Regions from separate parts of the Pseudoalteromonas aquimarina genome, predicted to be linked through region 2. Evidence: predicted binding sites of a transcription regulator. Region 2 holds the regulator's gene; each other region holds the start of a gene.
What was found. Region 2 encodes FNR, which switches genes on or off when oxygen is low (the NO sensors DNR and NnrR bind a similar motif). Its sites were predicted from a motif close to TTGATCTAGATCAA; they were not measured.
Positions count from the first base shown of each region.

Region 1: trhP (prephenate-dependent tRNA uridine(34) hydroxylase TrhP) is a predicted target of FNR. The motif match lies at 1,957-1,970, and genes of this name have one in related genera.
Region 3: hemN (oxygen-independent coproporphyrinogen III oxidase) is a predicted target of FNR. The motif match lies at 1,842-1,855, and genes of this name have one in related genera.

Region 1 is NZ_JBMMUG010000002.1:370,567-378,622, reverse strand. Features, by position in the region: gene AAEU29_RS06690 (LuxR C-terminal-related transcriptional regulator) at 1-174, shown strand, start outside; gene AAEU29_RS06685 (YfhL family 4Fe-4S dicluster ferredoxin) at 248-496, opposite strand; gene trhP (prephenate-dependent tRNA uridine(34) hydroxylase TrhP) at 501-1,868, opposite strand; gene ndk (nucleoside-diphosphate kinase) at 2,150-2,581, shown strand; gene rlmN (dual-specificity RNA methyltransferase RlmN) at 2,815-3,948, shown strand; gene pilW (type IV pilus biogenesis/stability protein PilW) at 4,028-5,425, shown strand; gene AAEU29_RS06660 (RodZ domain-containing protein) at 5,422-6,309, shown strand; gene ispG (flavodoxin-dependent (E)-4-hydroxy-3-methylbut-2-enyl-diphosphate synthase) at 6,315-7,433, shown strand; gene hisS (histidine--tRNA ligase) at 7,524-8,056, shown strand, end outside.
Region 2 is NZ_JBMMUG010000001.1:724,706-732,761, forward strand. Features, by position in the region: gene AAEU29_RS03300 (heavy metal translocating P-type ATPase) at 1-713, shown strand, start outside; gene ccoS (cbb3-type cytochrome oxidase assembly protein CcoS) at 727-897, shown strand; gene AAEU29_RS03310 (sulfite exporter TauE/SafE family protein) at 887-1,549, shown strand; gene fnr (fumarate/nitrate reduction transcriptional regulator Fnr) at 1,597-2,328, shown strand; gene uspE (universal stress protein UspE) at 2,409-3,338, shown strand; gene ttcA (tRNA 2-thiocytidine(32) synthetase TtcA) at 3,397-4,299, shown strand; gene AAEU29_RS03330 (6-phosphofructokinase) at 4,438-5,430, shown strand; gene AAEU29_RS03335 (LytR/AlgR family response regulator transcription factor) at 5,463-6,287, opposite strand; gene AAEU29_RS03340 (sensor histidine kinase) at 6,290-7,354, opposite strand; gene AAEU29_RS03345 (SulP family inorganic anion transporter) at 7,518-8,056, opposite strand, start outside.
Region 3 is NZ_JBMMUG010000005.1:11,431-19,486, forward strand. Features, by position in the region: gene AAEU29_RS13275 (DUF1285 domain-containing protein) at 1-407, shown strand, start outside; gene hemN (oxygen-independent coproporphyrinogen III oxidase) at 412-1,782, opposite strand; gene AAEU29_RS13285 (DUF2489 domain-containing protein) at 1,904-2,407, opposite strand; gene yihI (Der GTPase-activating protein YihI) at 2,407-2,988, opposite strand; gene AAEU29_RS13295 (class I SAM-dependent methyltransferase) at 3,025-3,672, opposite strand; gene AAEU29_RS13300 (c-type cytochrome) at 4,248-4,880, opposite strand; gene yihA (ribosome biogenesis GTP-binding protein YihA/YsxC) at 5,222-5,872, shown strand; gene polA (DNA polymerase I) at 6,155-8,056, opposite strand, start outside.

The DNA.
Region 1 (8,056 bases), on a different contig from region 2:
AGTTATTTACATGAAGGTTTACTCAATAAGCAAATCGCTTACGAGCTAAACATTTCAGAAGCTACAGTGAAAGCACATATCACCGCAATTTTTAGAAAGCTTGGCGTGTATAATCGTACCCAAGCGGTGTTAATTGCGAGCAAGCTTCAATTAGAACCTGTTGAATCCAATTAAACCATTCACACATAAAAAAACCGAGCATCTTAGCTCGGTTTTTTATTATGTGTTTAAATATAACTGTCATGTTTTAGCTTGAAGTTAAGCGAATAAACTTCTCAGCTAACTCATCAAGTGTTTCATTGTGTTCAGGGTCTTTTTTAATGCAGTCAATTGGGCACACACTTACACAGGTTGGTTGGTCATAGTGGCCAACACACTCAGTGCATTTATTGGGATCAATTTGATAAATTTTTTCACCCATGTAAATTGCCTGATTAGGGCATTCAGGGTCGCACATATCACAATTGATACACTTCGAATTTATCATCAACGCCATGATATTAGGCCTTTTTAAAAGGGTTACGCGTATCTTGGTCTGAATCTAAATTACGTAATAAAATCGCTTTATCAAGGTCAATATCTTCCGGCAATGGAATTTTTACAATATGACCTGAGCCTTTTGCATCATCGATACGTTCACCTTTCTTATTTTCCATATGATCTAAGGTAAACTGGATGTTGCCTTGTGGTGTCATAAGTTCCATTGAGTGGCCTGTACAGAACTTATTTTTCACATCAATTTCAACCAAACCATTGTTGTGACGACCTAACACTTCCCCCACGAATTGTTGTTTATCTGAAACTGAGTGACCATATTCATAGTTTTGATACTCTTGATGTACATGACGCTTTAAGAAGCCTTCGGTATAACCGCGGTGTGCGAGGTTTTCTAAGGTGCGCATTAAGTTTGGATCAAACGGCTTACCAGCAACTGCATCATCAATCGCTTTACGATAAACCTGTGCAGTTCGTGCAACGTAGTAGAACGACTTAGTGCGTCCTTCAATCTTTAAACTATGTACACCCATTTTGGTAAGTTGATCAACGTACTGTACTGCACGTAAATCTTTCGAATTCATTATGTAAGTGCCATGCTCATCTTCAAACGCAGGCATATATTCGCCAGGGCGACCTTGCTCTTCCAGCATAAATACTTCGTTTGTTGGTGCACCTTCACCTAACGTTGGGATCACTGAGCTTGGGTCAATTTTATGCACAACATCACCGGTTTCGGTTTCTTTACCCGGTTTTACATCGTATTCCCAACGACATGCATTGGTGCAGGTACCTTGATTTGGGTCGCGCTTATTGATGTATCCTGAAAGCAAACAGCGACCAGAGTACGCCATGCATAATGCACCGTGAACAAACACTTCCAATTCGGTTTCAGGGCATAACTCTCGAATTTGGCCGATTTCTTCTAGCGATAATTCGCGTGATAAAATAACCCGTTCAACCCCTTGCTGCGCCCAGAACTTAACCGTTGCATAGTTTACCGCATTAGCTTGAACCGATAAGTGAATCGGCATATCTGGCCATTTTTCACGAACCAACATAATTAAACCAGGATCAGACATAATCAAGGCATCAGGGCCCATTTCAATTACTGGTTCAATATCACGTAGGTAGGTATTTACCTTAGCGTTGTGTGGCGCAATATTTGATACCACATACAGTTTTTTACCTAAATCGTGTGCTTCATTGATCCCGAGCGCTAAATTATCAAGGTCGAACTCGTTATTACGCACGCGCAAACTGTAACGTGGTTGACCTGCGTAGACTGCATCTGAACCATAGGCAAAGGCATAACGCATATTTTTAAGGCTGCCTGCTGGCGATAATAATTCAGGCACAAAAGGTTTGTTCATTTGGATATCCTCATACATCGAACTGGGTTCTGGCCAGTTGCATGATTAAAAAAGCGCGCAATTTTATCAAAGAGCAAATTAACGGATGTTGATGTAGATCAACTTTTCAAAGGAGCTTGCGATAGCGTCATCAAAACGCGCAAAACTAAGCGGATTAATAGGAAAAATTCTTTTTTGATGGAAAAATGAGCAGAATATTTTCGGTTTTAATAGGATTTTCACACAAATATGCGTATAATTCGCGGCCGTTAAAATCATTAATTATTTATGGAGCATAAAAGATGGCTTTAGAGCGTACTTTTTCTATCGTAAAACCTGATGCAGTTGCTAAAAACCACATCGGTGCTATCTACAACCGTTTCGAAACTGCTGGTCTTAAAATCGTTGCAGCTAAAATGGTTCACCTTTCAAAAGAAAAAGCTGAAGGTTTCTACGCTGAGCACAGCGAGCGTCCTTTCTTCGGTGCTTTAGTTGAGTTCATGACATCTGGTCCAGTAATGGTTACTGTTCTTGAAGGTGAGAACGCAGTACTTAAAAACCGTGAAATCATGGGTGCTACTAACCCTGCTGAAGCACTAGCTGGTACTTTACGTGCTGACTACGCAGACAGCATCGACGAAAACGCTGTTCACGGTTCAGACGCTGTAGAATCAGCTGCACGTGAAATCGCGTACTTCTTCTCTGACGAAGAAATCTGTCCACGTACTCGTTAATTCTAACGACGTAGACAAGCTGCATTAACTTTGTGATGCAGGAGAAAAGGGCTCTTTAGCCCTTTTCTTGTCATTTTGAACTAAAGCCAAGAATTTCATTCAAATTGTCACCTTTGCTTTAAATTTATAAATACGCCTTACTGACATCACATTCCATTTGAAGGTGTATAAAAGTAAAGCAAAGTTGATATTTCGACTAATATTGAGTTGTGTTACGTACTGGGGTCTGAGTTATGAGTGCTGCGGAAAAGAAAATTAATTTACTGGATTTAACCCGTGAAGGAATGCGTGAGTTATTTGTTTCGTGGGGTGAAAAGCCGTTCCGTGGCGATCAGGTAATGAAATGGATGTACCATTTCGGCATTGATAACTTTGACGAGATGTCAAATATCAACAAAAAGCTAAAAGCTAAATTACACGCTGAGTGTGAAATTAAAGCGCCTGAAATCTCTGTAAAACAAGTGGCTTCAGACGGCACTATTAAGTACGCATTGGTACTTGAAGGTGGTCAAGAAGTTGAAACTGTATGGATCCCAGAAAAAGACCGTGCAACCTTGTGTGTTTCGTCACAAGTAGGTTGTGCCCTTGAATGTACCTTCTGCTCAACAGCACAGCAGGGTTTTAACCGTAACTTAAAAGTATCTGAAATCATTGGTCAGGTTTGGCGCGTAGCAAAAGATATCGGTTTACACGGTGACTCAACAAAACGTCCTATTACCAATGTGGTAATGATGGGTATGGGTGAGCCACTGTTAAACATCAATAATGTTGTACCAGCAATGGAACTGATGATGGATGATTGGGCGTTTGGCCTTTCCAAGCGTCGCGTAACATTGAGTACTTCAGGTGTTGTACCTGCACTGGATATTCTAAAAGAAAAAATTGATGTTGCATTGGCTATTTCGCTTCACGCACCTAACAACGAACTGCGTGATGTACTAGTACCTATCAATAAAAAGTACCCAATTGAAGAGTTTCTAGCTGCATGTCGTCGTTACATTGATGGTTCAAAAGCAAACAAAGATGTGACAATTGAATATGTTATGTTGCAAGGTGTAAATGACAGCACTGATCATGCCCATGAGCTGGTTAAAGTGCTAAAAGGTACTCCATCAAAAATTAACCTTATTCCGTTTAACCCATTCCCAGGTAATGAATATGGCCGTTCAAGCAATAGCCGTATTGACCGCTTCTCGAAGGTGCTTCAAGCTGCTGGCTTAACTTGTATTGTGCGCCGTACTCGCGGTGATGATATTGATGCAGCGTGTGGTCAATTAGTGGGTGATGTGGTTGACCGTACTAAACGTGTTATGAAGAAAAAGCAGCTTGATGATAATAAAATCGCTGTAAATACAGTTAACCCATAATTGGTACTAATAAAAAATTAGATGATCCCAACGCTAATTCGGGTAGAATTAAGGTAATTGTCAGAAAATGAGTATAACTATGCGTCGTTCAATATTAGTAGGTGTTGCAGTGCTTGCAACAACAGGATGTGTAACCGAAAGTGTGTATGTAGGCAGCGATAAACCGGTTGTAGAAAATCGCATCGATAATGATGAAGCTGCAAGAACACGTATCTCTCTGGCATTAAAATATTTAGCGTCAGGCGATAGTACACAAGCAAAATATAACCTTGAGCGTGCTGCAAAATTTTCACCAAAGCTTCCTGAAGTGCATTACACCACTGCTTATTATTATCAGCAAGTGGGTGAAAATGAGCTTGCTAAAGACTCTTACCTGCGCGCAATTGACATTGCACCAAATGACCCAAATACCCTGAATAACTATGGTGTATTTTTATGTGGCTTAGGTGAATACGATGAAGCATCAGAGTACATTTTACGTGCGATTGAAGTACCAAGCTATCTACGTGTTTCGCAAAGTTATGAAAACCTAGCCCTTTGTGCCATTGAAAATAACGAATTCGATGAAGCGGAGGAGTATCTAGAAGCATCTGTTAAGCACAGCCCTTCGCGTGGTTCTTCATTGGTCAACTTGTCTGCGATTTATTACGCTAAAAGTGATTTACATCGTGCGCAAACGTTTATGAACCGCTATGAAAAATCAGGCCGTATTTCTTCTCGTTCGTTGATGTTGTCATACTTAATTGAAAGCCGTATGGGTCATATTGAAAAGGCCAGTACCATAGCGCTTACGTTACATCAAACGTATGGTAACTCAATTGAAGCGAAGCAAATTAAACAAAAGAAAACCGCTGACAGTGAGTTCGAGCGCCTGCGCGAAAGATACCGTAAAAATGAAATCAGTAAACTGAAAAAAGAGCTTAATCCAGATGGTGAAGCGGTTGTTAAAAAACCAAAAGTTAAAGTGGTTAAACGCAAAACTCCAGCTGAAGAAGCACAAGTAACCGTTTCTGAAAAAGTAGATATCGAACCGCAAGCACAAGTTGAAGTGGCAAAACCGATTCAACAAGTAACTAAAAATGAAGTTGTTTTAGCGCAAGCTAAAAAAGCTGAAGATGCAGGCGAAGCGGTAGATCAGGTTGCAACGCCATTAAAACTTGTTGAAACGCCTTATCACATAATGAAAGGTGGCGAAAACTTATTCTCAGTATCGGTTAAATACAATGTGAAACTGGCAAAACTGCTTGAGTGGAATGGTTTAACAGAAAACGATCCTGTTTTTGCAGGCACAAAAATCTATCTAAATAATCCGAATGTGTACCACTTAGTTAAAGATGGCGATACGTTATTTAGCATTTCTGTGAAGTATAACTTACGCATGAAATCACTGGCTGAGTGGAACGATATACAAGAATCGGCAACTTTAAGCCCTGGCAATAAAATTATATTAGTGAATCCAAAAACTTACGCACTATGACCGAAGAAGTATTAGAGCAACAGCCAAGCATCAAGTTAGGCGTGCAACTTTCAAACGCACGTGAACAATTTAATGTTTCGGTTGATGAAATGGCGCACAAGTTAAAACTAACCGCAAAACAAATTGAAGCACTGGAAGGTGAAGATTATAGCCAGTTAGGCCCAGTTACATTTGTGAAGGGCTATATTCGCAGTTATTGCCGCGAATTTTCACTTAATGAAGCGGATTTAATGACACTATTTTCGCATCAACGTGAAGAGGCAGAAAAGCGCATGCAAAGCTTCTCACGTCGCACTGAGCGTGAAGCGAAAGATAATAGATTAATGCTGTTTAGCTATGCCATTATCGCCTTGATCATCGGTTCTTCTTTGTTTATTTGGTGGCAAAATCGAGACGTTGCGCCTATCGCCTCAGAAAAACAAACTGTGGCGCAAACGAGCGATAATGAAGAGATTGAAGCTGTAAAAAGCGATAGATTGCCAATTCAGCAAGCCGACACGTTAGAGCCTCTAAAACTTGCTGCTAATGATGTTGAGATCAGCAATACTCAGGTAGATAAGTCTCTAGAACAAATAGAAGCGCAGCCAGTGACTAAAACGGTTGAAAACAAGAGTGTGCCGACTAAGCGTGCTACTAATGTTGATACCATTACAATGACTTTTAAAGATGATAGTTGGGTTGAGATTTTTGACGCTGATGGCGAGCGTGTCGCGTTTGGTGTCAAGAAAAAAGGCTATGTAATGACGCTTGAAGGTAAGGCGCCGTTCAACGTGGTACTCGGTAAGCATTATATTGTTGATGTTAAATTTAATGGCGATTTAATTGATATTTCGCATTTTCCAACTAACCGTTTAGCCAAATTTAGCCTGCCGTTGAGTGAGTAATAAGTATGTTTTCAGAATCTCCAATAAAACGTCGTAAATCGAAACGCATTTATGTAGGAAATGTACCGATTGGTGATGGTGCACCCATTGCTGTGCAATCAATGACCAATACTGAAACTACAGATGTTGCCGCTACTGTTGCGCAAATCAAAGCGATTCAAGATGCTGGTGCTGATATTGTGCGCGTATCTGTACCAACCATGGATGCAGCTGAAGCATTTAAAGAAATCAAGCAACAAGTAGATATCCCATTAGTTGCAGATATTCACTTTGATTACCGCATCGCATTAAAAGTTGCTGAATACGGTGCTGACTGTTTACGTATCAACCCAGGTAATATTGGCAGCGAAGAGCGAATCCAAGCCGTGGTAGATGCTGCGCGTGAAAAGAATATTCCAATTCGCATTGGTGTTAATGGCGGCTCGCTAGAGCGTGATATTCAAGAAAAGTACGGTGAACCTACACCTGAGGCGTTACTTGAATCAGCAATGCGCCATGTCAATATTCTAAAACGCTTAAATTTTGAAAACTTCAAAGTATCGGTTAAAGCGTCTGATGTTTTTCTAGCTGTTGGTGCGTACCGCTTATTAGCAAAAGAAATAGAACAACCGCTGCATTTAGGCATTACTGAAGCGGGTGGTTTTAGAGCTGGCTCAGTTAAATCTGCAGTTGGACTAGGCATGTTACTTGCCGAGGGCATTGGTGATACGCTACGTGTATCGCTTGCGGCTGATCCTGTTCAAGAGATCAAAGTTGGTTTTGATATTTTAAAGTCTCTGCGTATTCGTTCGCGTGGTATTAACTTCATTGCTTGTCCAAGTTGTTCACGTCAAGAGTTTGATGTTGTTAGCACCATGAACCAACTGGAAGAGCGCTTAGAAGACGTTATTGAGCCTGTAACTGTTTCTGTTATTGGCTGTGTGGTAAATGGCCCAGGCGAGGCGCTTGTCAGTGATTTAGGCTTGGCGGGCGCGAATAAGCGTTCAGGCTTATATATCAATGGTGAGCGTCAAAAAACACGGATTGATAACAATCAAATTGTTGACCAATTAGAAACACAAATTCGCGATTACATCGCTAAAAAGAGTACTGAACAACAAATAGACGTTAAGTTAGTTGAGTAAGTAGTCTCGTTGGGTATAATTGACAATCTTCTTTTTCTGGGGCGATTTCGCCCCATGCATTTAATTAGCATTAGGGTAAGGTAAGGCAGCGTGGCAAAACAAATCCAAGCAGTTCGCGGCATGAATGACTGTGTACCAGGTGATACTCAGGTATGGCAGAAAGTAGAAAATATTTTACGCGAAACAGTTGCATCATATGGCTATCAAGAAATTCGTTTCCCAATTGTTGAATCAACTGATTTGTTTAAGCGCTCAATTGGTGAAGTTACGGATATCGTTGAAAAGGAAATGTACACCTTTGAAGACCGTAACGGTGACAGCCTTACGTTACGCCCTGAAGGTACAGCTGTATGCGTACGCGCAGGTAATCAAAACGGCCTTCTTTACAACCAAGAACAACGACTTTGGTATATGGGACCAATGTTCCGTCACGAAAGACCACAAAAAGGGCGCTACCGTCAGTTTCACCAGTTTGGCTTGGAAGTATTTGGTTTTGAAACTGCAGACATTGACGCAGAAGTAATTATTTTAACGGCGCGTTTATGGCAAGCGTTTGGTATCAGTGATCATGTGCGTTTAGAGCTGAACTCACTTGGTTCAAATGAGGCGCGTGCTAAATACCG
Region 2 (8,056 bases):
TGGAGCTCAATGTAGCACCAGTTGAGCTAAGTGATGTGGTTATTGAAACAGGTAAAGGCATTTCAGCCATTTATAACCAACAAGCCGTTGCAATTGGTAAGGCTAATTGGTTTTGTCAGTTTGATGAAGAGGGTTTTGACGTATTCTTATACATCAATAACCAAGTAATTGCTGGCTTCAAGCTACAAGACAAAATCCGCGATCATGCTCAATCTACTTTAACTGAGCTTAAACAAAGTGATCTTGAATTACAGGTATTAACGGGCGATCCATCGACTGCTGGAAAAGAGTTGGTTCATAGTTTGGGTATAAATAATATCCAAACCGGCTGTAGCCCATCAGATAAACAAAACGTTGTAGAGCAGCTTGCAAGCAAAGGCAAAATTGTTGCAATGGTAGGCGATGGCGTTAACGACAGTCCTGTATTTAATAGTGCGCACCTCTCCATCGCAATGGCATCTGGTGCAGATATTTCCAAAAATACGGCAGACGTTGTTCTACTCAACAGTGAGATCAATGGCATCAGCCGACTTTTTGAAACAGCTAAACTAACACGCCGCGTAATTAAGCAAAATTTGACAATTTCGCTGTGTTACAATGGCTCTATTCTACCATTAGCTGCGATGGGATTAGTTCCACCTTGGGTTGCAGTAATTGGTATGTCCGCAAGTTCACTTATCGTAATTGGTAACTCATTACGATTACTTAAGTAAGGGGCACTTAGTTGTGAGCATCATTTATGTATTAATACCAATTGCAATATTATTGGTTATTGTGGCAATCGGCATTTTCTTTTGGGCTGTGCGCAGTGACCAATTTAATAATCTCGACAAACAAGCCCACAGCATTTTGTTCGAAGACGATAAAGAACAACACAAAAAAAGTAATGACAACTAGTCAGCTGTTATCCGCACTTATTATGGGATTGCTAGGCAGTGGGCACTGTTTAGCAATGTGCGGTGGTGTTGCGTCGTCTCTTACGCTTGCAGTAAAAGATAAAGCCTTAGTTAAACGCTACACCCTACTCTACAATCTTGGTCGCATTTTAAGTTATTGCCTTGCAGGTGCCCTTGCAGCTGGCATCAGTCAACAGTTTGCATCTCGTTCAACCACATTTTCATTTGTTTTATCCATATTAAGTGGCGTGTTTATGATCTTGGTTGGTCTTTACATTATGCGCTTAACATTTTCTCTTAACTGGATAGAAAAAGTGGGAAAATATGCGATATGGCAACATCTAGTTAAATTTAATAAGCGTTTATTACCGGTTAATACCAATCACAAAGCACTTGCTTACGGTATGCTTTGGGGCTGGTTACCCTGTGGTTTAGTCTATTCAGCCCTATTATTCTCCATATCAACACAATCGGCTATTTATGGTGCAACCTTTATGTTGTTGTTTGCACTTGGTACTTTACCAGCGATGGTTGGACTTGCTTTTGCAGCAGATAAATTTAAACAAATACTTAACCATAATTTCGTACGAATGATGTTTGGTAACATCTTCATTTTCTACGGTTTATACCTTTTGATAATTGCGTTATTATAAGGTTTTATTATACATTATTCTGGTATTACGTTTTCTCTAGGTGTGTCATGGAATTGAGCAAAAAATCAGTGTCAAAAAACTGCGCTATTAAGTGTCAGGATTGTAGTATTAGTCAACTGTGTATCCCTGTTTCGTTAAACAGTGAAGAAATGGGTAAATTAGATGACATCATCGAGCGTAAAAAGCCGCTACACAAAGGTGATTTCTTGTTTGAAGCAGGTCAACCGCTTCGCTCAATTTACGCTGTGCGTTCAGGTTCATTTAAATCTTACACATTAACTGAAAGCGGTGAAGAACAAATCACAGGTTTCCATTTAGCCGGTGATATTGTTGGCTTTGATGGTATTAGCACCATGAGCCACAGAAGCTATGCTCAGGCAATGGAAACTGCCATGGTATGTGAAATTCCATTTACCACCCTTGATGATTTATCTGGCAAATTACCTAAATTACGCCATCAGGTCATGCGTATGATGAGTAATGAAATCAATTACGACCAAGAAATGCTATTGATGCTTAACAAAAAAACCGCTGAAGAACGTTTAGCTGCATTTTTAGCAAACCTCTCTACACGCTTTGGTGAGCGCGGCTTTAGTAAAAAAGAATTCCGCTTAACAATGACCCGTGGTGAGATAGGTAATTATCTTGGTTTAACTGTTGAAACCATCAGCCGTTTATTAAGTCGTTTCCAAAAAGCGGAAATCATCAAGGTTGAAGGTAAGTTTATTACCATTCTTAATGCTGACGAATTATTCAAAGTCGCTTCTATTAAGTCTTGATCTAAAACAAAATATTCTATTAGAAACCTTTCAAATTAGTTTAGATCCATTACACTGGATTTATACTTTGGGAGGTTTTTATGAATACCATCAAAAAAATACTTGCGGTAATTGACCCAAGTAAAGAAAAACAAATTGCGTTAAACCGATCATTTGAGTTGGCAAGGAAGTCCGGCGCACAAATTACTGCTTTCTTATCTATTTACGATTTTTCCTATGAAATGACCACCATGCTTAGTCGCGAAGAACGTGATGCAATGCGTGATGCTGTGATAAATGATAGAAAAGAATGGATAAATTCACTTATTGAACAACAGGCTGGCGACTTAAACGTTGATTGTCAGGTGGTTTGGCATAACCGCCCTTTTGAATCGATAATTGAAACCGTGCTAGAGCAAGAATACGATATTGTTGTAAAAGGCACCCATCAACACGACACTTTAAAGTCCGTTATTTTTACACCCACTGATTGGCATTTGATCCGTAAATGCCCTGTTTCACTCTTACTTGTAAAAGAGCATGACTGGCCTGCAGGCGGCCAAATCCTAGCAGCAGTAAACGCCTCAAGTGAAGAAGAAACACATCAAGCACTTAATCACACCATTTTAAAAGAAGCGGCTTATCTTGCAGATTTAATTGATGGCAATCTCAATGTTGTTAATGCCTACCCTGGAACTCCTGTAAATATTGCAATTGAAATCCCAGAATTTGATGCTGGGCAATATACAGAATCAGTTAAAGCACATCATATTGCTGCTACTCATAAATTAGCCGAGCAATATCAGATAAATCCAAATCACTGTTACATTAATGAAGGTCTTCCTGAAGATGTATTGCCGCAAGTGGCAAATCAGTTAGATGCAGAGCTCGTTGTAATGGGTACTGTTGGACGTACTGGTATTAGCGCTGCGCTTATCGGCAATACTGCTGAGCACGTGATTGATAGCTTAAACTGTGATGTATTGGCACTTAAACCACAAGGTTATAAAAGTCCATTAGATAAGTCTTAACCTCGTTAATATTTTCACCTATAATACGCCCCTTTATTTGTTCTAGGGGCGTATTTGTATGTCGCATTCAGCAGAAGCTAAAGCGAAATATAACCTTAATAAGTTACAGAAACGACTTCGTCGTTTTACCGGCCAAGCGATTGCAGACTTCAATATGATTGAAGAAGGCGACCGTATAATGGTGTGCTTATCAGGCGGTAAGGACAGCTACACACTGCTTGATATTTTGCAAAACCTACAACGCTCAGCGCCTGTTAACTTTGAGCTTTTTGCGATTAACCTAGATCAAAAACAGCCTGGTTTCCCAGAGCATATTCTGCCTGAATATCTTGATTCATTGGGTATTGAATACAAAATTGTAGAAGAAGATACCTACAGTATTGTTAAAGATATTATTCCTGAAGGTAAAACTACTTGTTCACTGTGCTCACGTTTACGCCGTGGTATTTTATACCGTACAGCGAAAGAGATGGGCGCAACTAAAATCGCACTAGGCCATCACCGTGACGATATGATTGAAACTATGTTTTTAAACATGTTTTACGGTGGTAAATTAAAAGGCATGCCTGCTAAGTTATTAAGTGATGATGGCCAACATATGGTGATACGGCCACTTGCCTACTGTAAAGAAAAAGACATTGTAAAATACGCAGAAGCTAGAGAGTTTCCAATTATTCCTTGCAATTTATGTGGCTCACAAGAGAACTTACAACGTAAACATATTAAAGCAATGCTTAATGAGTGGGATAAAACGCAACCAGGTCGCGTAGAAACTATTTTTACTGCAATGCAAAACGTGGTGCCGTCACACTTGGCTGATCCTTCTATTTTCAACTTTGTTGAGCTGAACAAAGATTCGCAAATAACTGAAGGTGATATTGCCCTCGATAAGCCAGATGTACCTGCGGTACCAGTTGGCCTTGAAATAGAAGAGCAAGACGTCAACATTATCCAACTTTAAATTGTTTGGTAGTTATCAATTTATAAAAGGAAGCGTTGGCTTCCTTTTTTATTGCTCGAAATAAAGTTATCAACTATTTAATTTAAGAAGATTTTTTACTAGTATTGAGCATTATGCGCAGCCACTTAGTAACTTCATATGAATAAAAAAATTGCTCTCATCACCTCTGGCGGCGATGCACCAGGAATGAATGCCGCTATCCGAGCCGTCACCCTGCAAGCAGAAAAGTATCAGTACCAAGTACTCGGTTTTATCGGTGGTTATAACGGCCTAATTGACAATCATTCTATCGAATTAAATTGCCATCGTGTTGACGATATTATTCGTAAAGGTGGCACCATTTTAAAATCAGCTCGCTGTAAAGAAATGTTAAATCCAAGCGGCCCAAAACAAGTGGTAGATACACTAAACGCCAATAATATCGATGCATTAATCGTAATTGGCGGTGATGGTAGCTTTAAAGGATGCCAAGCGATTAGTGCCATATGGCAAGGCAACATTATTGGTATTCCCGGCACTATTGATAACGATATCAATGGTACCGATCAAACCATTGGATTTTGGACTGCAGTTGAAACCGCACTCGACAGCATAGATAAAATTCGTGATACCGCAAATGCCTTTGAGCGCATTTTTATCGTTGAAGTGATGGGACGAAATTGCGGTTTTCTCGCTGTTGAATCCGCAATCGGCTCAGGGGCTGAACACATTGTGTGTAAAGAAATAATAGAAGATGAAGTGCAGTTTATTGATCATTTACTCGTTAATATCAACAAAGCCATTAAAAATCACCGCACAGATAGTTATATTATTGTTATGGCAGAAAATTCGTTAAGTTTTAGCGCTCACGAATTAAGTAAAAAAATTGAGCGCTATACAGGCGTTGATAGTAAAGCTGCCATTTTAGGTTATATTCAGCGTGGTGGTAGCCCTGTTGCATCAGATCGTGTACTTGCAACACAACTAGGAGTTGCTGCTGTCGATGCGGTAAAAGAAAACAAAACCGACATTATGGTGGGAATGCTAAATAACTCACTCAATGAGATTGCACTTAGTGCTACCAGTTACAGTAATACTTATAACCAAGCCATTATTAGGCGTTTAAATAAGCTTAACTTCAATTTGGGATAATAAAAAAGCGCGTAAATCGCGCTTTTTTTACATCAACTCGCCAGTGCCGCTTTCACTTTATCGCGATAACTGCGGCTAACTTTCAGCTCTTGACCATTTTCTAGTACAAGTAAATATTCGCCACTTACTTGTGTTACTAATTTATTGATTTGTTTGCTGTTTACAATGGCACTTCTGTGCACACGAACAAACTCTTTCGGATCAAGTTCTGCTTCAAGCTCTTTCATTGTTTTGCGTAGAATGTGTGTTTTGCCATCGGCACAGTGTAAACACATATAATCGCCTGCAGCATCAACCCATTGAATACTGCTTACTTGCACACGCACAATTTCGCCCTGCTCTTTTACAGCAATTGATTCTGGGAAACGGGTTTCTTCTAATTTATCACCAGCAGCAAGCTTTTTAAGAATTTCTTCACAGTTGTTACCCGTAATACCCGCAACAAAGCTGGCAAGTTTACGTTTATGGCTTGTATCTTCTTGTGATTTTAAATATGTTTGCACTTTTTCTACCGCCTTCTTCAATCTGTCGTCATCTACTGGTTTCAGAAGGTAGTCTAATGCATGAATTTCAAACGCTTTTACAGCGTATTGGTCAAATGCAGTAACAAACACAATGGCGGGGATCCCTAACGCCGACTCAGAAAGTTGTTTTACTACTTCTAAACCCGACAACCCCGGCATTTGAATGTCTAGGAACATTAAATCTACTTGTTGGCTTTTACATTCAGCCAACGCTTCTTCACCGTTTTTACAAAGGCCCACTACTTCAATTTGTGGGAAATCTCTTAACCTTATTGATAACCCTTTTCGTGCAAGAGGTTCGTCATCAACAATAAGTGTTTTTATTGTGTTCATGGTTATCCTTTTTCAAACGGTATACGAATATTAACAACAAGACCTTGCGGCTGGTTGCTAGATAATACAAATGAATAGTTATTTTCGTAAAGCGTCTTTAAGCGATCTTGCGTATTTGCTAGACCAACTCCAGAACTTTTTACTAACGCGCCATTCTTTATATCAGTGCCTGGACCGTTATCGGATACTTCTAATAGTAATTCGTTGGCAAATACCTGCCCTTTAATCGAGATCAATCCACCGCTAGCTAAATTTGCGATGGCATATTTAATCGAGTTTTCAATAAGTGGCTGTAAAATCATGCTGGGTACTAGGGCATGTTTCGCCTCGTCTGTCACATCAATTTCAATGCTTAAGCGGTCTTCAAAACGGACCTTTTCGATATCAAGATACAAGCCTAACACATGTAGCTCTTGCTCAAATGGCACCCGCTTAATTGGGTCGGTATTGAGAGTGTAACGCAAGAATTCACTGAGTTTTGATACCATTTGATTGGCATTTTTATTTTCTTCAACCAATATCAAAGTCGAAATCGCGTTTAGTGTGTTAAATAAGAAATGTGGGTTTAGCTGATAGCGTAACATTTTAAGTTGCGCTTCATGTGCCATGGTATTCGCTTTAAGTGCGTTTTGTTTTTCACCTTGTAGCAATTGATAATATTTAATACCAAAGTACAAACCACTCCAACACAGCACAATATAAACTGAATCTAAGCCTTGCTTGAAATAGTAAAACCACTCATCTGGGCGATAACCGTGGCGGTATATTTCCCATAGATTAAACTTCTGAATAACAGACCAAGTTGTACCAATCACATAGGATGCAACAAATACAATGAAGATTAGTAATAGCGGTTTTGCATTCCAAATTTTACGATACAAATATCGAAGTGGAATGGTGAGTAAGCAACCAGCATAGGCATTTAGTACGATAACAAATACATAGATGTCACGCATTTCGAAAACACGTGAACCAATATAGTTTACTAAGGCATAACCTACCCATCCGGCGATTTGTAATACCCAAAAAAACTTTTGTCTATCTTCTACTAGTCTTTGCCAGTTCAAAATTCTTACATTCATATATCTTTAGTAACTCTTATTATAAGAATGTGCCTCAAGAAAGGCACTGATAGCCATCCTGCTTTACGTGCAACTCATCGCATGACAGTTGCAATTTGCCATAAAAAAAGCTGGCAGTAGCCAGCTTTTTTTATTTTTCGGTTAATTACTAACCTAATTTATCAGATGCAACTTTATATGTTGGATCTTCAATCACATTTACTTCCACTAAATCATTTGCGCGACTTAATAGCTTTTGACAATCTTTAGAAACATGACGTAAATGTAACTTTTTACCTTGCTTAGAATAGCGCTCAGCTAAGCTGTCGATTGCTTCAATCGCACTGTGATCAGCAACGCGACTGTGCTTAAACTCAACAATCACATCTTGCGGATCATTTTTCACATCAAATAATTCTAAAAAGTTCTTAACTGAACCAAAGAATACAGGGCCATGAAGTTCATATACTTTCGAGCCATTTTCATCAATATAAGAAGTTGTGTAGATATGTTTCGCATGCTCCCACGCAAACACTAATGCAGATACAATCACACCGACACATACCGCTACCGCTAAGTCAGAAATAACCGTTACACCCGATACCAACACAATTACAAATGCATCTGTTTTAGGTACTTTGTTCATAATACGGAAGCTTGACCATTCAAATGTACCAAGTACTACCATAAACATTACACCAACAAGCG
Region 3 (8,056 bases), on a different contig from region 2:
ATATTGAAATAAAAGCAAACGGCGATTGGTACTTTCAAGCAACTAAAATTGATCGAATTAAAATGGTTAAATTATTTGCTCGAGTACTCACCAAAGAGCAAGACCATTACTACTTAAAAACACCCATTGAAAAAATGCGCATCCGTGTTGAAGATGCGCCTTTTTTAATTACCCACTGGTATGAAAAAGAAGAGTTTATAATTTGCTGCGACAACCTAAATAGAGAATATATTTTAGGTGATAATCATCCGCTGGAACTTAAAAGCGATGTGCCTTATTTGCATTTACATCATGGTGTTTTAGCAAAAGTGTCGCGCAATGTGTTTTATCAATGGGCTGAAATAGCAAATGAAAAAAAAGGCCGCTTTGCAATATGCTCTGGCGGCCAAGACTTCTTTATTGGTTAAATCGTTAGATTACGCGAGAGAATCGCGTTAATTTTGCTTGTTGTTTTAAATACGCATCAAAGGTCATACATATATTACGTATAAACAAACGGCCTTTGTTCTCTACGATAAGCTTACTCTCATCCAGCGAAATCATGCCATCTTCAGCAAAACACGTAAGTCCAGCTAGTTCATCAGCAAAGTAATCTGCAAAGTTAATTGCAAACTTGCGCTCAACATCTGCAAAATTTAGCCTAAAGTGGCAAATAATTTCTTTAATAACAAACGCGCGAATTTTATCATCCTTGGTTAAAGTTAGCCCTTTAACAACTGGCACACCTGCTGCTTCAACGGTTTGATAATAGTCTTTAAGATCTTTCGGATTTTGGAAGATACTATCGCCCACTTGTGAAATTGAGGACGCACCTAACCCTAATAAATCACAATCGCCATGGGTAGTATACCCTTGGAAGTTACGGTGTAATTTCCCTTGCTGCTGCGCAATTGCGAGTGAATCAGTGTTTTTAGCAAAGTGGTCCATGCCGATATTTACGTATCCAGCTTCCATCATTTGCGCCAGAGTATTTTTAAACATTGTTAGCTTTTGCTCTGGACTTGGTAATTGCTCGTCTTTAATTTTACGTTGTGCAGCAAAACGGTCTGGCAAATGAGCATAGTTAAATACCGAAACACGATCAGGCGAGAGTGCGATTAATCGCGCCATGCTCTCTTTAAAGCTCTCAGGTGTTTGCAACGGTAAGCCATAAATCATATCAGCATTAACCGATGAAAAACCCAGTGCGCGAGCTTCGCTTACAAGGTTTGCAACGTTATCGGCGCACTGCTCACGGTTTACCGCTTTTTGCACTTCATCATTAAAATCTTGAATACCAAAAGACACTCGATTGAATCCAAGCGAACGTAAATGACCAAGCATATCGTCAGGTAAGGAGCGGGGATCGATTTCAATGCTCGATTGCACTTCATCGGAAAAATGAAAATGCGCTTTAACAATCGCTATCAGACGACTCATTTGCTCTTTTGTTAAAAAGGTTGGCGTGCCGCCACCTAAATGAAGCTGCTCAATATTGTAACCTTTATAAAGCGCTGCTTGTGCCTTTGCCTCTTGCTCTAAAAAGTCTAGGTATACATCTGCTTTATGCTGGTGACGGGTAATTATTTTATTACAACCGCAGTAGTAGCAAAGTTGATGACAAAATGGCACGTGAATATAAAGCGACAAACGCGTGTTATCACTTTTTGCAATGGCGTTTATGACAGATTCTACTGAGAATCCCGACTCAAATGATAATGCTGTCGGGTACGACGTATAACGAGGACCTGATACATTGTATTTTTTTATAAGGGAATTATCCCATTCTACGAAATTTTGCACGACTGAAACCTAACAATATTAAGGTTTAGTAAGTGTACAAAAGTAAGCAAAATGAGGTTTTGATCCAAAACAATAAAGCCAGCGAGTGCTGGCTTTATTCTCTTTTTAAAGAAATCTAAGGTTAACTAGCAAAAACATGCTTTGTTTTAGGATCCGCAGGGAAGTAAGCTTCTAGTTTTGCTGCTTCAGCAAGAATACCCTCTTCGAGTTCCTGTTCAGCGCGCCAACGTTTACTATCCATTTGGAAGATTTCTTTCTTGCTGTATTTTTTGCGAGCATCATGAGTTGGCATTTCTTTTACCACCTCATACATCTTAAACACATGCTCATATTCCGTTTCAGGATCAACTTTTTCAGCAAATTGATATTGCGACATCAATACCCAGATACGTAAACAGCCTTCTGAATATTCACACTGCTTCTCTTTCATTGCGCGAGCAATCAAGTTAATGCTGTCGGCAATCTTGGCATTGCGTTCAAGCGCTTTGGCTTTTAGCTTTTCTAGTTGAGCTTGTTGCTGCTCTTTTTGTACTTTCAATTGGAATAACAATTTACCGGCGTAAAAAGCAAGGCCAGCGACAATCGCTACAGCAACAATAATGGCAATTACCCAAAGAGGACTCACTACTTAAGCTCCTCCTCGTCATCATCGTTTAGCCATTCATCGGCAAGGTCGTTCGACATAAACTGGTCTAACATATCTTCGTCGTCAAATTCGTCTTCATCTTCAATACCGAGTAGTTCACATAACGTTTGATGGCGTGCCACTTTTGCATTCAGGTATTTAGCATCTTTACCAACTAGCACTTCGCCCGCATTTTGACGTTCAAGTAATGACATTAGCTTTTGATCATTTTCAATTTGCTCAAGCTCTTGCTCTTGCGTAAGCTCAGGTTCAACAACTTTACGCAGCTCTACTTGAGGCTGTAAATGACGTTTAAACTCTGGTTGCTGCTCAATAGCCGCAGCTTCAGGTACAAGGCTAATAGGCTTTTTACTACCAAGACGCGTATCTTTGCGTTGCTTACCTGAAGTATTATGTTCATCCATAACTTCTTGCGCATTACGCGTACCCGCTTTATTACCAGTACGCTTTTTAACACGCTGTTCTTTTAAAGCGCGTAACTCGGCAAGTTTCTCTTTGCTCAAACGGAAGCTACCGTTACCACCGCTACCGATTTTGCGTGACTTTTTCTTTCTGGTCATAACTACATCTAAATAATTTTCAAAACTAAGACTATTTTACACCATTGCTGACTTTTTAAATAGCATCACATCATCTCCATGAAATGTCAGGGATAAATCACTTTGTTTGGCTAAATAACTAAACGTTTCCTGCGAGAAAAAGTTGATATGGGTAATATCATTCTTGTAATGCCAGTTTTTAAAGCGTTCTTGATTAATAACCAATTTAGTCATCACCACTAAAACGCCTTGCGGTTTTAATAAACCCAGCAGTTGTTGCCACACTTCTGCAGGTTTTGCCAAATGCTCGATCACTTCTGTGCACGTGACAAAATCGTACTGCTGATTTAATACTTCCTGATGAGGGTAATAAAAAATATCGTAGAGTGCTGCCGTATGGCCTTTTTCTTCCAACATTTTGGCAAGTGCAGGACCTGGACCACACCCGAAGTCTAAACCGCTGCAGGGCTTATCTAAAGCGGCTAATAATGGATTAAGAGCTCTGCTCAGAAATTGCTGGTAACCGGCGTCATTTACATCATTTTGATGACTATCATAAATTTGTTTTTCTTCTGTCAGAGAAATAAGCTGACTACGAGCTACAAAAACAAGCTGACAAAATTGACACTGATAATAAGCGCGGCGCTTATCTTCACTGAAAAGCGATATATGTTGATGGTGGCATAACGGGCAAGGTTCGGTCATTGACAATGCATAAAATTGATTTGGTGTATGGTAGCAATTTTAACAAGACAAATAAAAAGGCGACAGAGAAACTCTGCCGCCTACTAATCTGAGTGTCTATGACACTTCTCCCTTCGACTGTTTTAACCAACAAGTCTAATTTTATTATTATTTTACTATCCGTATTTTTATTATTTTCTTCCGTGCTTTTTTATTTTCGGTCTTCCTAACGCTTTCTTAGCAATCCCTTAATGTAACCATTGGTTACTTTCCCCTACGCACATAATTGTCGCTGCACTTCCGTATTTTACTGCTTTCCCTGTTATTTTTTTGTCCCTTGCGACAGGTGAATAATTTACTTGTTAATAATTTTGTTACAACTAATTTAACTAAAATAAATAAAAAAAGTTTTCTTCAAAAAAGGCGTTAACAATAAAAAACATATACTTAAGTATAATCTAAAAGCAAAATAGCGAATTAACTTACAGTTAACATTAGTCACTTTCCTACACTGTTTGTAAGATATATCTCACAGACTTAAGTATAAAAAAAGCAGCTTACGCTGCTTTTTTTATCTATTACACAAATCAGTATAATTAGTGAAGACCTGAAACATACTTAGAAAGAAGCTCAATATCTTTATCTGTTAGCTTTTTAGCTAAATCTTGCATCATACCGTTAAGATCATTATTGCGATCACCTGAGCGGAACTTTTCAAGTTGTGCTTTTACGTAATCAGCATTTTGGAAAGATACTTTCGGGAAGCCTGCAAGCGAAGTACCGTTACCACGAGGTCCATGACATGCTGCACATGCTGGAATACCGCGCTCAGCATCACCTGCTTTGTAAAGTTTACCGCCTTCAGCAATCACTTCTTCAGGCGTGCTGCCTGCTTCCATGTTTAAGCTTGAGAAGAATGCAGCGATATCACGCATGTCTTGCTCAGATAACGGCATAGCCATACCGCTCATTACAGGGTCCATACGACCTTCTGCACCACCTGATGTCATGCCTAATTTAAAATCTTTCAATTGCTTGAATAAGTATTCAGCGTGTTGACCTGCAAGTTTAGGGTGATTAGGAAGTGGTTTGTTTCCATCTACACCGTGACAAGCAACACATGTCGCAGCTTTCGTTTTACCAGCTTCTATATCGCCTTCAAAAGCAGCAGCTTGATTAACGCTGAACGCACCAGCAACCATCATTAAAGATAAAGCTATTTTTTTCATGCTATTTCTCTGTTTCGACCCTGTTAAAACCTGACAAGCAGGAATGAATACCAGCTAAAGTAGCCATATTCTACACGATTAAATTTTATCTGGCACGTCTTATGCCTTTATAAAACATATAAAATATAGGGGTTTTATTAAAAAAACTCCCGAAAGGCGCATTTCTTTGATCTTTCTCAAGGTTAAATAAGCCTATTAAAAAAGACAAAGCATTACTTATTTAGCTCTTGTTAGTATAAAATAAGCGCCCAGAAAGAAAAGATTTGTTAAAGGCAATGTAGCAAAAAATCTCCTTAACAGGGATTAGCCTTTAATCTAAACAGCGTTTTAAGGAGCTAACCTTGCTAAAGTCACGGGTTCAATATTCAAAAGCGAGCTTTATTACAAGTGCACCAGATATCACTAAACTGCCTGCTGATACGGGTGTTGAAGTTGCGTTTGCAGGGCGTTCTAATGCCGGTAAATCAAGTGCTCTAAACACATTAACTGATCAAAAATTGGCTCGTACCAGTAAAACACCTGGACGTACTCAGCTAATCAACACCTTCGCACTTGGTGAAGATATGCGCATTATCGATTTACCCGGTTATGGTTTTGCTAAAGTTCCACTTGAAATGAAAAAGAAGTGGCAGAAATCACTTGGTGAGTACTTGCAAAAGCGCGAAAGCTTAAAAGGTATTGTGGTTTTAATGGATATCCGTCATCCATTAAAAGATCTTGATATGGACCTAATTAACTGGGCCGTAGACAGTGATTTAGAAATCCTTGCGCTGCTAACTAAAGCTGACAAATTAAAACAAGGCAAGCGTAAAAGTGAAGTTTTAAAAGTTCGCCGTGAGCTGAAAGAACTAAGCGACAAAATAACCGTTCATGCCTTTTCATCACTAAAAGGGATTGGCTTATCAGAACTCGCTAAAACATTAGATGTTTGGTATTTAGGTGAAATTGAAGCAATTGCGCCAGAGCAAGAAAGCGACGAAGAAGCAAACTAAGAAGATGGAAGAAAAAACCGGTTGGCAAAAACCAACCGGGTATAGCAATCTGGGGAGAAGCTATTAAAACGCTGTACCCCGTAAGAGATACATCATCAACAGGATGTCCTTATAGGACGGCGCGCACTTTAACAAAGCAGGTACGCAAAATAAAGCTATATCGCGCTAAAATGCAAAGAAATGTAACGAACTGCATTAAAATCAAGCAAACTTAAATTTAAGATAAAAAAATAGCCAATATATATTATTGGCTATTTAAAAATCATATTAAAACATCAATATTTAATGCGCTTGTTCCCAATTGTCACCCGAATCAGCTTCAACTAGTAATGGCACATCAAGCTCAGCAGCCTCACTCATCAGTGAACAAATCTTATTGCTAAATTCATCTACCTTTTCAGCTTTGATTTCAAACACCAATTCATCGTGAACCTGCATGATCATTTCAATATCATCTTGTGATTGTGTTTTTAGCCAACCAGCAACATTTATCATTGCACGTTTAATAATATCAGCCGCAGTGCCTTGCATCGGTGCGTTAATCGCAGCGCGCTCTGCAGCTTTACGACGCGCACCATTTCGCGCATTAATATCAGGTAAATATAAACGGCGACCAAATAAGGTACTTACATAGCCTTTGTCGGCTGCCGCTTCGCGCGTGCGCTCCATATACTCAAGTACACCAGGGAAACGCTCAAAGTAGGTATCCATATAGTGTTGCGCTTCATTACGCGGGATATCTAATTGACGCGACAGGCCAAAGGCACTCATGCCATAAATTAAGCCGAAGTTTACTGCTTTTGCTTTACGTCGCATGTCAGATGTGACAGTTTCAAGTGGTACGCCAAACACTTCCGCAGCGGTCGCACTGTGAACATCTTTGCCTTCAGCAAACGCACTGAGTAATCCTTTATCTTGTGACAAGTGCGCCATAATACGTAACTCAATTTGGCTATAATCGGCAGCCATAATTAACTTACCAGGTGCAGCAACAAAGGCCTGACGAATGCGGCGACCTGCTTCATTGCGAATTGGAATATTCTGTAAATTAGGATCGCTTGAACTTAAACGCCCTGTCGCGGTAACCGCTTGATGATAAGAAGTGTGCACACGCTGTGTAACTTCATCAACCATCTTTGGTAATTTATCAGTATACGTTGATTTGAGTTTTGCTAAACCGCGATGCTCAATAATCAACTTAGGCAACGGATAATCATGTGCTAATTCTTGTAACACTTCTTCCGCTGTCGATGGCGCACCTTTTGGTGTTTTCTTAAGCACTGGCAAGCCAAGCTTTTCAAACAGAATACCTTGTAACTGCTTGGTCGAACTTAAATTAAACTCTTCACCGGCAATCTCATAGGCCTCTTTTTCCAACTCTTCAAGACGTGCCGCAATTTCAACACTTTGCTGTGCCAGCATTTGGCTATTAATATGAACACCGGTGCGTTCCATATTTGATAATACGCTAACTAAAGGCAGCTCTATGGTGTTAAATACTTCAACCAAGTCAGCTTCTTTTTCTAGCATTGGCCAAAGTGTATTATGTAAACGTAGCGTAATGTCGGCATCTTCAGCTGCGTAAGGTGCCGCTTTTTCTAGCTCAATTTGATTGAAGGTTAGCTGCGCTTTGCCTTTACCTGCAATTTCTTCAAAACTAATGTTTTTATGGCCGAGATATTTTAGCGCCAGTGAGTCCATATCATGTCGTGTGCCAACACTATTAAGCACATATGACTCAAGCATGGTATCAAAGCGAATACCATTAAGTTCAATACCCGCTCGCGCGAGTACACTTTTATCGTATTTAAGGTTTTGGCCTACTTTTGCTTTATTATGATCAGCTAAGATCGGTCTCAGCTTGCTCAATACCAAATCAAGATCTAGCTGTACAGGTGCACCTAAGTAATCATGTTTTAATGGTAAATAAGCTGCTTCACCTTCAGTTACAGCAAAGCTCATACCGACTAAATCGGCTTGCATATAATCAAGACTGGTAGTTTCTGTATCGAATGCAAATAACTCGGCTTTTTCTAACTTTGAAATCCAACTATCAAGCTGCGCTTCAGTTAAAATCGTTTCATAGTTAGCTTCAATTTGCTTAGCTGGTATTGTGCTTTCAACTTCTGCCGCTGGTGCGGTATTTCCATCAAGCAGCTCGCTTAACCAGCGTTTAAATTCACA